2 regions of the Clostridium sp. JN-9 genome follow, and region 2 is predicted to be linked to the other one. Evidence: predicted binding sites of a transcription regulator. Region 2 holds the regulator's gene; the other holds the start of a gene.
The links. Region 2 encodes HrcA, which represses chaperone genes, less so after heat shock. Its sites were predicted from a motif close to TGTTAGCACTCNNNNNNNNNGAGTGCTAACA; they were not measured.

Region 1 (6,266 bases), 1.5 Mb from region 2:
TACAATTAAACAAAGAAATTTGTACAATATTAAGGGTTATCTTGTATGACTTAGGAGGTTATATAATGTTTAAATTTGAGACTCAGCTAAAAAAACTTAAATACCAAGCATTAAAAGAAGTAGCACTGATGGTTAAAGAAAATAGATTAAATAAGAATGAATTAATAAAAGCACCTTATGATGTAATTAAGGGAGATAAAGCAGAATACAGATGCTGTGTATACAGAGAAAGAGCAGTCTTCTACGAAAGAGTTCAGATGGCAGCAGGATGCATGCCGGATGATAATATATTACATGACTTAGTTGAGGTAAAAGATGAGGATCAAATTATATATGTAATGCCTGCTGCCTGTGATAAGTGCCCTATTGTTAAATACTCAGTAACAGATGCCTGCAGAGGATGTATACAGCATAAATGTATGGAGGTATGTCCAGCTGGGGCAATTACAAGAGTTGCAGGAAGATCATATATAAATCAGGATTTGTGTAAGGAATGCGGAATGTGTAAAAAGGCATGTCCATATACTGCTATTGCTGAAGTTATGAGACCTTGTAAAAAAGCGTGCCCAACTGGAGCATTGGAAATTAATTCTGAAAATAAACAGGCTATGATAAAGCAGGAAGAATGCATAAATTGCGGTGCCTGCATGGCAGCATGTCCATTTGGTGCAATAGCTGATAAAAGTTTTATAATTGATGTTACTAAAGCATTAATGGATAATAAAAAGATGTATGCAGTAGCTGCTCCAGCCATAACAGGTCAGTTCGGACCAAAAGTATCTGTGGAACAGGTAAAAACTGCCTTTAAGCAGTTAGGATTTACAGATATGTTTGAGGCAGCCTGTGGTGCAGATGCTGTTACAGTGCATGAAAGCAGTGAATTTATTGAAAGAATGGAAAAAGGAAACAAATACATGACTAGTTCCTGCTGTCCTGGCTTTGTTGGATATATAGAAAAAAAATTCCCTGATCAGGCAGATAAAATATCTACCACGGTTTCACCTATGGTTGCAACAGCAAGACTGATTAAAAAAATAGATAAAGATGCATTGGTAGTATTTGTTGGACCATGTACGGCTAAAAAGTCTGAAATAAAAAGAGAGGGAATTAAAGAGTCTGTAGATTATGTAATGACATTTGAAGAGATAATGGCTCTTATGGGTGCCTTTAATATAGATCCTGAAACCTGTGAAGGAACAAAAGTTGATGATGCATCATACTTTGGAAGAGGATTTGCTCAAGGTGGAGGATTAACAGCAGCCATTGAAAATTATGTAAAAGGTAAAGAACTGCCAATTGGATTTAAACCTGTTAAAGCAAGCGGTGCGGATGAAATAAAGAAGGCAATGACTATGGGTAAAGTCGGAAGATTAGCAGGTAATTTTATTGAAGGAATGATGTGCGAAGGCGGCTGTATTGGCGGGCCGGCAACTACCATTTCTTTAATGAAAGCTAAAATAAACTTAAATAAATTTAGTTCACAGTCATCTAAAAAGAATGTATCTGAAAATGAGAAATTAAATAATTTTAAGGAAACAAATATGCAGGTATAGATTAAATTATATTTAATGCCATGTAATAGAATAAAGTTCTATTACAGGGCATTTTTTGTGTTATAATACATTTATTTATATGAATTTGCTAATAAAATCACAGCATAAATAATTAAGAATATATAATACATAATAAACGTAAGGTGATAAAATGGGTAAAGAATTTAAAAATATTTTTGCTGTCATTAAAAAAAATAAAGTGAAAATTGTTTTATGCCTGCTTTTAATTTTTTCAGCCTATGTGGCTTTTCAGTATTTCAGTAAGTATTTTTATGAATTTAGAGATGAGGAAAAAGTCAAAACAATTATAATGTCTTACGGCAAGTATAGTGTGTTTGCTTTTTTGGCACTTCAATTCTTACAGGTAGCAGTGTTTTTTATACCTGGCGAAATAATACAGATTTCAGGGGGATATATATATGGCACATGGTATGGGGCATTAATATCAATAATAGGTATTTCACTAGGAAGCATATTTGCATATTCTATCTCTCATTATTTTGGGAAGCCTTTATTAAATAAGATAGTTCACAAAAAAAATATAAGTTTTTTTGATAAGGTAAGCAATTATGGCAAAATTGATTATGTAGTTTTTTTACTTTACTTAATCCCAGGTATTCCAAAGGACGCTCTGGCATATATATGCGGAGTATCTAAAATAAATTTAAAAAAATTTATTTGCTTATCTACATTGGGAAGAATACCTTGTGTTGTTGTTTCAGCATACTTTGGAGCAAATATTAATAATGGAAAGAATGGAATGCTTATTTTTATTTCAGTACTAATGTGCCTGCTATTCTTAGTAGGAATTTACAAGGGAGATAAAATAATAAAGGGCATGGTAAGGAAAGGAAAGTAGTATAAAATCCATAAAAGTTGTCAAAAGTATTTAAATAACCATGCTTTTATTAAAAGATATATCCTAATTTTTGAATTTATTTCATATGTAAAGAAATGATTAGTAAATTAGAGAGAAAATGAAATAATAATAGTTAATAAATTATACATGCAATTAATTAGGCTAAAACAGCCAAAAACAAGTTTGCTATTATAAAGTGTATTAATTATTATAATAGTTGTATTAGCACTCAATATTAGTGAGTGCTAACAATAAAGTGATTATTATTTTTAAATATATTTAAGGAGGGGTTTAAAAATGAAGATTAGACCACTTGGAGACAGATTAGTTATTAAGAAGCTTGAGGCATTGGAAACAACCAAAAGCGGCATAGTTTTACCAGGAGCTGCTAAGGAAAAACCTCAGGTTGCTGAAGTTGTTGCAGTTGGACCAGGAGGAAATGTAGATGGTAAGGAAATAAAAATGGAGTTAAAAGTAGGAGAAAAAGTATTATTCTCAAAATATTCAGGTGATGAAGTTAAAGTTGATGGAGAAGAATACACTATCTTAAAACAAGAAAATATACTAGCAGTAATTGAAGATTAATTAAAAGTTATGTTTTAACGAGGAGGGTTTAAAATGGCAAAAAGTATTTTATTTGGTGAAGAAGTAAGAAGATCTATGCAAAATGGTGTAGATAAACTTGCTAATACTGTAAAAGTAACATTAGGACCTAAAGGAAGAAATGTAGTTTTAGATAAAAAATTTGGTGCACCACTTATTACTAATGATGGTGTCACAATAGCTAAAGAAATTGAGCTTGAGGATCCATATGAAAATATGGGAGCACAGCTTGTTAAAGAAGTTGCAACAAAGACAAATGATGTTGCCGGAGATGGTACTACTACAGCTACATTGCTTGCACAGGCAATAATAAGAGAAGGTTTAAAGAATGTAACAGCTGGAGCAAATCCAATGCTTGTTAGACAGGGAATAAGATTAGCTGTAAATAAAGCAGTTGAAGGAATACTTAAAATTTCAAAACCTGTTGATGGTAAGGAAGATATTGCAAGAGTTGCTTCAATATCAGCTTCTGATGAGGAAATTGGCAAGCTTATTGCAGATGCTATGGAGAAGGTTGGCAATGAGGGAGTTATCACTGTTGAAGAATCAAAAACTATGGGAACAGAATTAGACGTAGTAGAAGGAATGCAGTTTGACAGAGGTTACTTAAGCCCATATATGGTTACTGACTCAGAGAAAATGGAAGCTTCTCTGGAAGATGCATATATTTTAATTACAGATAAAAAGATTTCAAATATTCAGGACATATTACCATTACTTGAACAGATTGTTCAGCAGGGCAGAAAGCTGTTAATAATAGCTGATGATATTGAAGGAGAAGCATTAGCTACATTAGTTGTTAATAAACTAAGAGGAACATTTACATGTGTAGCTGTAAAAGCACCAGGCTTTGGTGACAGAAGAAAAGAAATGCTTCAGGATATTGCTATATTAACAGGTGGAGAAGTAATTTCAGAAGAATTAGGAAGAGATTTAAAGGATACTAAAATAGATATGTTAGGCAGAGCAGAAAGTGTTAAAATCACAAAGGAAAATACTACAATAGTAAATGGCAGAGGTGATAAAACACAAATACATGAAAGAGTATCTCAGATAAAAAGACAAATTGAGGAAACAACATCAGATTTTGATAAAGAAAAACTTCAGGAAAGATTGGCTAAATTAGCTGGTGGTGTTGCTGTAGTTAAAGTAGGTGCAGCTACTGAAACAGAGCTTAAAGAAAGAAAATTAAGAATAGAAGATGCTCTGGCAGCTACAAAAGCAGCTGTTGAAGAAGGAATAGTTCCAGGAGGCGGAACTGCTTTCATCAACGTAATTCCAGAGGTAGCAAAATTAACTTCTGAAAATCCAGATGTTAAAGTTGGTATTGATATAATAAGAAAAGCTCTTGAAGAACCAGTTAGACAAATTGCATGTAATTCTGGAGCTGAAGGCTCAGTAATAATAGAAAAAGTTATGGCCAGCGAACCAGGAATTGGTTACGATGCTTTAAATGATAAATATGTTAATATGATAAAGACCGGTATTGTTGATCCAACAAAGGTTACAAGATCAGCACTACAAAATGCATCCTCAGTTGCATCAACATTCTTAACAACTGAAGCTGCAGTTGCAGATATACCTGAAAAAAATGCTAACCCAGCTCCAGCTGCTCCAGGAATGGGAATGGATGGCGGCGGAATGTATTAATAAAAATAGCTCTCGAGAAATCGGGAGCTATTTTTATGTGCTTTATAAAACTTACTGTAAATATTACATTCTTGTATATGCAATTGCTTTTCTCATCCTCTGAGTGGCTGCATGGGTTAATTCCTTTCTTTTCAAAACAACGCTCATATATATACAGTCAATTATAGTCAAGTGAGCAATTCTGGAGGCAAAGGCTTCAAATTGATGACCTGTCTCTTGAGAAATAGCATTAAGAGTTATATCTGCTTTTTCACCCACTGGAGACTTTGAAAAAGAAGTTATTGCAATGGTTTTTACACCATTTTCTTTAGCTATATTCAACAGATTTATCATATTCAAGTTTGATCCAGAATGGGAAATGATTACTACTGCATCCTTATTTGTGAGCTGGGCAATTGACATAAGCTGTAAATGATTATCTGTATAAACTGAAACTTTAAGGCCAGTTCTCAAAAATTTATGATGTGCATCCATAGCAACTATTCCAGACCCGCCATTGCCGTAAAATACTATTTGATCTGCTGCCAAAATAGTATCTGCTGCTTTTTCGATGAGGGCTGGATCTACTGAAAGCAGTGTATCATTTAAAGCTGTAATATTTGCCTTAAATACCTTGCTTACTATAGTTTGTTCATCATCATTTTCATTTATTTGTTCATTTGCATAATTATTATCAAGCACTTCTGTTAATTCTGTGGCTAAAGTAATTTTAAGTTCCTGAAATCCTTTTAAATTAATTTTTTTACAAAAACGAAAAATAGTAGCATCAGATACCTGAAGTTTTTCTGCTACCTGGCTTATTGTTGAATAAATAAGATCCTTAGTATTATTCAAAATATAATCTGCAATTTTTTTTTCTGTTTCGTTAAATGTATTGTACTGAGATTTAATTTGAAGAATTTGATTTAGAGCAGGTTCCATTACATCACCCTCTTATAAATGTATTATCAGATTATAATTATATACGAGAAAATTATTTTATGCAATATATAAGGAAATGAAAAAAATATACATTATAAATCATAGTAGTGAATAATGTTTTAAAAAAGCATTATTTATTTTTTAACAATTGTTGAAAAAAATTTTCAAATGATATATACTTAAGAAAGTAAATTTATTTTACAAAGTAAAAATTTATGAAAACTATTTTCAAAACTAATATTTTAATTGATAACGATATCAAGAATATATAAATTATTAAAAAAGGAGGAACAAAATGAGTACAAAGATAGCTATTGTAAATTCCAGCAGTTTTGGCAGGGTTTTTCCAGAACATATTGAAAAATTAAAAAAGCTAGGACAAGTAGACAGATTTAATCTTCCAAAGGATATTGGAGGAAAGGCCCTGGCTGAAAAACTTATGGGGTATTCAGTAATAATCGCCAGTGTTACCGCACTATACAACAAAGAATTTTTTGAAAAAAAAGATAAAACTTTATTAATTTCCAGGCATGGAATTGGCTACAATAATATAGATGTTCCAGCTGCTACAGCAAAAGGTACTTTTATTACAAAGGTTGATGCACCTGTAGAGAGAGAAGCAGTAGCTGAAAATGCTATATCACTTTTAATGACTGTTTTAAGACAGATAGTACCTGCAT
Region 2 (6,266 bases):
TGGAGTAGCTATTCCACCATAAGTTTCAATTCCCAGTGTTAAAGGTGTTACATCAAGAAGTAAAACATCTTTTACATCACCAGTTAATACACCAGCCTGTATTGCAGCACCTACAGCAACACATTCATCAGGGTTAACACCCTTTGATGGCTCTTTACCTGTAAAGCTCTTTACAGCATCCTGTACAGCAGGAATTCTTGTAGAACCTCCAACTAAAATTACCTTATCTACTTCATTCATTGATAATCCGGCATCCGAAAGTGCCTTTCTCATTGGTTCAGTAGTTGCATCAACCAGATCATGTGTTAATTCATTAAATTTAGCCCTGGTTAAATTCATATCAATGTGTTTTGGACCAGTTGCATCTGCAGTAATAAATGGTAAGTTAATATTTGTCTGCATTGATGAAGAAAGCTCTATTTTAGCTTTTTCTGCAGCTTCTTTTAATCTTTGAAGAGCCATTTTATCATTTCTTAAATCAATTCCATTTTCAGATTTAAATGTTTCAGCTATATAATCCATTACTTTCTGATCAAAATCGTCTCCGCCTAATTTTGTATTACCATTTGTTGATTTAACCTCAAATACACCATCACCTAATTCAAGTATAGAAACATCAAATGTACCACCGCCTAAATCATAAACTAAAATCCTCTGGCTTTTATTCATTTTATCCAGTCCATAAGCAAGTGATGCTGCTGTTGGTTCATTTATAATTCTCAGCACTTCAAGTCCGGCTATTTTACCGGCATCCTTTGTTGCCTGTCTTTGACTGTCATTAAAATATGCAGGTACTGTAATTACTGCCTGAGTTACTTTTTCTCCTAAATAAGCCTCAGCATCTGTTTTAAGTTTTTGTAATACCATTGCTGATATTTCCTGAGGTGTGTATTTTTTATTATCAATTGTTACATTGTAATCTGTTCCCATATGTCTCTTTATAGACATTATTGTCTTGTCAGGATTTGTTATTGACTGTCTTTTTGCAACCTGACCTACTAATCTTTCCCCATTTGCCTGAAATGATACAACTGATGGGGTTGTTCTGGCTCCTTCAGAGTTAGGGATTACAACTGGATCCCCGCCTTCCATTACTGCTACACATGAATTTGTTGTTCCTAAATCGATACCTATTACCTTTGACATTTTATTATTTCCCTCCTAATATTAAAGAAATATTTCGTTATTATTCAAATTTATAAAATATAAAATTATATATTAATTTGCAACCTTAACCATACTAAATCTTAATACCTTATCTCCTCTTTTATATCCCTTTTGAAATACTTCAACTATTTTATTTTTACCCTGATTCTCATCTTCAACATGCATTACTGCATTGTGAAAATTTGGATCAAATTCGCCTTCTGAAGGTATTTCAACTACATCTAATTTATCAAGTGCTGAATTAAATTGTTTCAAAGTCATATCAACACCCTTTTTCAATGATTCTAAATCTCCCTCTGCAGAAACGGCTCTTTCCAAATTATCAAGCACTGGTAAAAATGATTTAAGTATATCTTCGCAGGCATCCGTATAGATTCCTTCTTTTTCCTTAGCTGTTCTTTTTCTATAGTTTTCGTATTCTGCTGAATTTCTTACCAGTCTTTCCTTTAAAGCTTCTAATTCATTATTAATTTTCTCATTATCATCTTTAAGCTTTAAATTCTCTTTTGTAAGGTCAGTTATAATATTATCCCTGTGTTTTAATTCCTCTTCATTTTCTGAGTCTTTATCTTCTAATACTTCATTTGTTTTCTGATGATTATCTGTATCATTTACCTCATGTTCTGCTTCATTATTTTCTGGCATATCTTCTTCATCCTTTGGTATATCTGTTTCTTCATCCTTTGGAATATTTGCTTCTTCGTCCTTTGGGACATTTACTTTTTTTTTGTTTTCCATTCAACCTTCCTCCATTCAAGCTATGCGCATTTTAAATTTTGTGTTTTACAAAGTCATCTATCATCAAAGTAAACATTTGATAATCCATCGTTAATTTCTTTAACTATTTTAGCTATTATAGTTATTATCTTAGAATAGGGTATCCTGGTTGGTCCAATAACGCCAATTGAGCCTAATGGTCTATCCCCTAAACTGTATATTGCAGATATTACACTGCATTCCTTTGCATCCTCTACAGGATTTTCCTCTCCAATCTTAACTGAAATTTTAGAGTTTGAACTAAGCAAACCGCTTACCTTTACTTTATCTTCAAGCATGGAAAGAAAATCCTTAGCTTTTGTAATATTATTATACTCCGGGTAATTGAATATATTTGTTGTTCCCTCCATATATATATTGGAATTATCCGAAATGTTTAGACTTTCATATAATGCAGGTATTATAGAATTAAAAATATCCTCATACCCAGCAAAATCATTTTTTAGATTGTTAATTACCTCTAAGTTTATCTCTTCAATTGATAATCCTTTTAATCTGTCATTCAAAATGTTATTGAATTTAAGCAGCTTATCTGCATTTGTTTTCTTTGAAATCTTTATTATATTGTTTTTTATAATACCGCTGTCTGTAACTATTAACAGCAGCATATTATAGTTGTCCAAACTTACCAGCTGCATAGACTTTATACAGCTTTTTCCTACAGAAGGAGCTTTAACTATACAGGTTAGTTTTGTTAATTCAGATAATAACAACGTAGCCTGTTTTATCATTTTATCGGCTTCATAAAGTGCAGCATCTAAAACATGGCTCTTTATTAAAAGCTCTTCCTGAGGTGACAATTCCTGAATGCGCATCAATTTGTCAACATAAAGTCTATACCCCTTATCTGAAGGCTTTCTTCCAGAAGAGCTGTGCAGCTGTTCCAAATATCCCATATCCTCCAAATCTGCCATTTCATTTCTTATAGTTGCAGAACTGATTCCCAAGTTATACTTTTTTGCTATGGTTCTGGATCCAACTGGTTCGGCTGTCTTGATGTAATCATTAATAATTGCCTCAAGTATTCTAATTTTTCTTTCATCCATTTCCATACCATCACCTCTTTATTAGCACTCATCGTTGTTGAGTGCTAACTACTATGATTAAAAAATATCACTACCCTTTTTATTTGTCAATACCCTTTGCATTTAATTTATTACATTTTTATTTATTTACAGTAATTAATATTTGTTTATATCTTATTAAGCAACTATTCTTCCTTATTTCTTCATAGTGCAGGTACTATAAAATAAATTCGCACATAACACTATTTGATACTTCTATACCTTCTGGTGATAAAAATATCCTTCCATTCTTCATTATTAATAAGGAGTTATTTATAAATTTATTAATAATATGTCCATATATTGAAAAGATATCTATATTAAATCTTTTATGAAACTCTTCAATTGATATTCCATCAGTCATTCTTAATCCCATAAACATAAATTCTTCCATATTGTCTTTCTCTAAATTTTTATATATTTCATCCACTGCATTATTATTTTCTCTCATAGAATTAATATAATCCTCAATTTTGACTTTATTGCTAAACCTTTCTCCATTATAAAAAGAATGTGCTCCGCTTCCACAGCCCATATATTCTTTTGCTTCCCAGTAAATTATATTATGTCTGCATTCCATATTTTCTTTTGCAAAATTTGAAATCTCATATTGATTATAACCATTTTCTCTTAAAAAATTTACTGCATAATGGTACATTTCTCTCTCTGTTTCTTCAGATGGTAAATTTAACTTCCCGGACTGCTGCATATTATAAAATGGAGTCCCCTCTTCTACAATTAAACTATAGCACGATATATGCTTTGGCGCTAATTTCACTATACTGTTTAAAGTCATCTTCCATTGCTTCATGGTCTGATTGGGCAGTCCAAACATTAAATCTACATTAATATTATTAAATCCCATCTTTTCTGCCATTTCGTATGCTGTTATGAAATCACTGTAATTATGGATCCTTCCAATTGTTTTTAAAATATTATTATCACAGGACTGCAATCCAATACTGAGCCTGTTTACTCCCATGTCTTTAAATAGTAAAAGTATATCTTTATTCAGAGTTCCTGGATTAGCTTCTATTGTAAATTCCAGATCATCTGTTTTATGTAATTTATCTATACTGCTTTTAATGATTTCCCATGAATTTAAAGATAAATAGGTGGGTGTTCCCCCACCTATAAAAATGCTTTTATATAATAAAGAAGAGTTTTTATCTATTTCCCTGCTTAAAGCTATTGAATATTCCTTCATAAGATCATCCTTACCGCTAAAGGATGGAAAATCACAATATAAACATTTTTGTTTACAAAATGGTATATGAATATATAAACCTATTGCTTTATTCATAAAAACTCCCTTCTTTTAGTTGTCGTCAGTTTTAAGAACTGCCATAAATGCTTCCTGAGGTACTTCAACATTTCCTACCTGCCGCATTCTCTTTTTGCCTTCTTTTTGCTTCTCAAGAAGCTTTTTCTTTCTGGAAATATCTCCTCCGTAACACTTTGCTAAAACATCTTTTCTCATAGCCTTAACAGTTTCTCTGGCAATTATTTTTCCTCCTATTGATGCCTGTATTGGGACTTCAAATAACTGTCTTGGAATTATTTCTTTCAGCTTTTCAGCTATCTTTCTTCCCTTAGCATATGCCCTCTCTTCAGGAACAATCATGGAAAGTGCATCTACCATTTCACTATTTAACAGGATATCCAGTTTAACCAGCTTAGCCTCTTTATATCCTTTAAGTTCATAATCTAATGATGCATAACCCTTGGTCCTCGATTTCAAAGCATCAAAGAAGTCATAAATAATTTCATTGAGAGGTATTTCATAATTTAATACAACTCTTGTGGTTTCAATATACTGCATATCCATAAATGTACCACGTCTGCTTTGTGATAGCTCCATTACTGCTCCTACATATTCAGATGGAGTAATTATTGAAGCTTTAACAATAGGCTCTTCCATATATTTTATCTCAGAAATATCAGGCAGATTTGTTGGATTTGTAAGCTCAATTATAGTATTATCAGACTTACAGATTTTATATATTACTGATGGTGCAGTTGTAATGATCTCTAAATTAAATTCCCTTTCAATTCTTTCCTGAATAACATCCATATGAAGAAGTCCAAGAAAGCCGCATCTAAATCCAAATCCCAATGCAATTGATGTTTCCGGCTCAAAAGAGAGAGCTGCATCATTTACCTGTAATTTTTCAAGTGCATCTTTTAATTCATTATATTTTGCACCATCTACAGGATATATTCCACTGAATACCATAGGAACTGCTGGCCTGTATCCAACTAGCGGCTCCTTGGCTGGTCTTTTACTTTCCGTAACAGTATCACCAACTCTGGCATCCCTGACATTTTTAATTGAAGCAGTAAAATATCCAACATCACCGGCTTGCAGCTGTTCTACAGGCAAATAGTTTGGTACAAAAACTCCCACTTCTGTAACTTCATATACCTTTCCTGTAGCCATAAGCTTAATGGAAACTCCAGGCTTAATAGTACCTTCCTTTATTCTAATATGTGAAACTACACCCCTGTAGCTGTCATAGTAGGAATCAAATATTAATGCTCTTAAAGGTGCCTGCTCATCCCCTTCAGGTGCAGGTACATTTTCAACTATTGCCTCCAGAACATCCTCAATATTCAGTCCTGTCTTAGCAGATATCAGTGGTGCATTCTGTGCCTCTATTCCTATAACATCTTCAATTTCCTGCTTAACCTCATCAGGTCTTGCACTTGGCAGATCTATCTTATTTATTACAGGTACAATTTCAAGGTTATGATCTAATGCCAAATAACAATTGGCCAAAGTCTGAGCCTGAATTCCCTGGGTAGCATCTACTACTAAAACAGCTCCCTCACAGGCAGCCAGGCTTCTGGAAACCTCGTAATTAAAATCCACATGTCCTGGAGTATCTATAAGATTCAATGTATATTCCTCACCATTAGGTCTCTTATAGACTAACCTTGCTGCCTGAGATTTAATAGTGATTCCTCTTTCTCTCTCCAATTCCATATTGTCCAGAACCTGTTCTTCCATTTCTCTTTTTGTTAATGTTCCTGTAAGTTCAATTAATCTATCAGCTAAAGTTGACTTACCATGATCTATATGTGCAACAATTGAAAAATTTCTAATGTGTTTTTGTCTTTCGCTTTGCATGCTTATACCTCCATTGTTATATTATTAATGCAGTTTATGCAATGTACTCCAACATAATCAATGTCAATTATAGCATAACTCATTATTTGTGGAAAGATGTCAGAACTTAATTTTAACTACTTTACACT

Region 1: the regulator HrcA is predicted to act here: its motif matches at 2,633-2,663, upstream of EQM05_RS02965 (co-chaperone GroES).

The regions. Positions count from the first base shown of each region.
Region 1 covers NZ_CP035280.1:620,923-627,188, forward strand. Annotated here, with positions in the region: gene EQM05_RS02955 (4Fe-4S dicluster domain-containing protein) at 66-1,553, shown strand; gene EQM05_RS02960 (TVP38/TMEM64 family protein) at 1,705-2,412, shown strand; gene EQM05_RS02965 (co-chaperone GroES) at 2,710-2,997, shown strand; gene groL (chaperonin GroEL) at 3,031-4,665, shown strand; gene EQM05_RS02975 (MurR/RpiR family transcriptional regulator) at 4,729-5,586, opposite strand; gene EQM05_RS02980 (D-isomer specific 2-hydroxyacid dehydrogenase family protein) at 5,882-6,266, shown strand, end outside.
Region 2 covers NZ_CP035280.1:2,336,127-2,342,392, forward strand. Annotated here, with positions in the region: gene dnaK (molecular chaperone DnaK) at 1-1,146, opposite strand, end outside; gene grpE (nucleotide exchange factor GrpE) at 1,219-1,905, opposite strand; gene hrcA (heat-inducible transcriptional repressor HrcA) at 1,959-2,990, opposite strand; gene hemW (radical SAM family heme chaperone HemW) at 3,187-4,311, opposite strand; gene lepA (translation elongation factor 4) at 4,327-6,138, opposite strand; gene EQM05_RS11185 (hypothetical protein) at 6,255-6,266, opposite strand, start outside.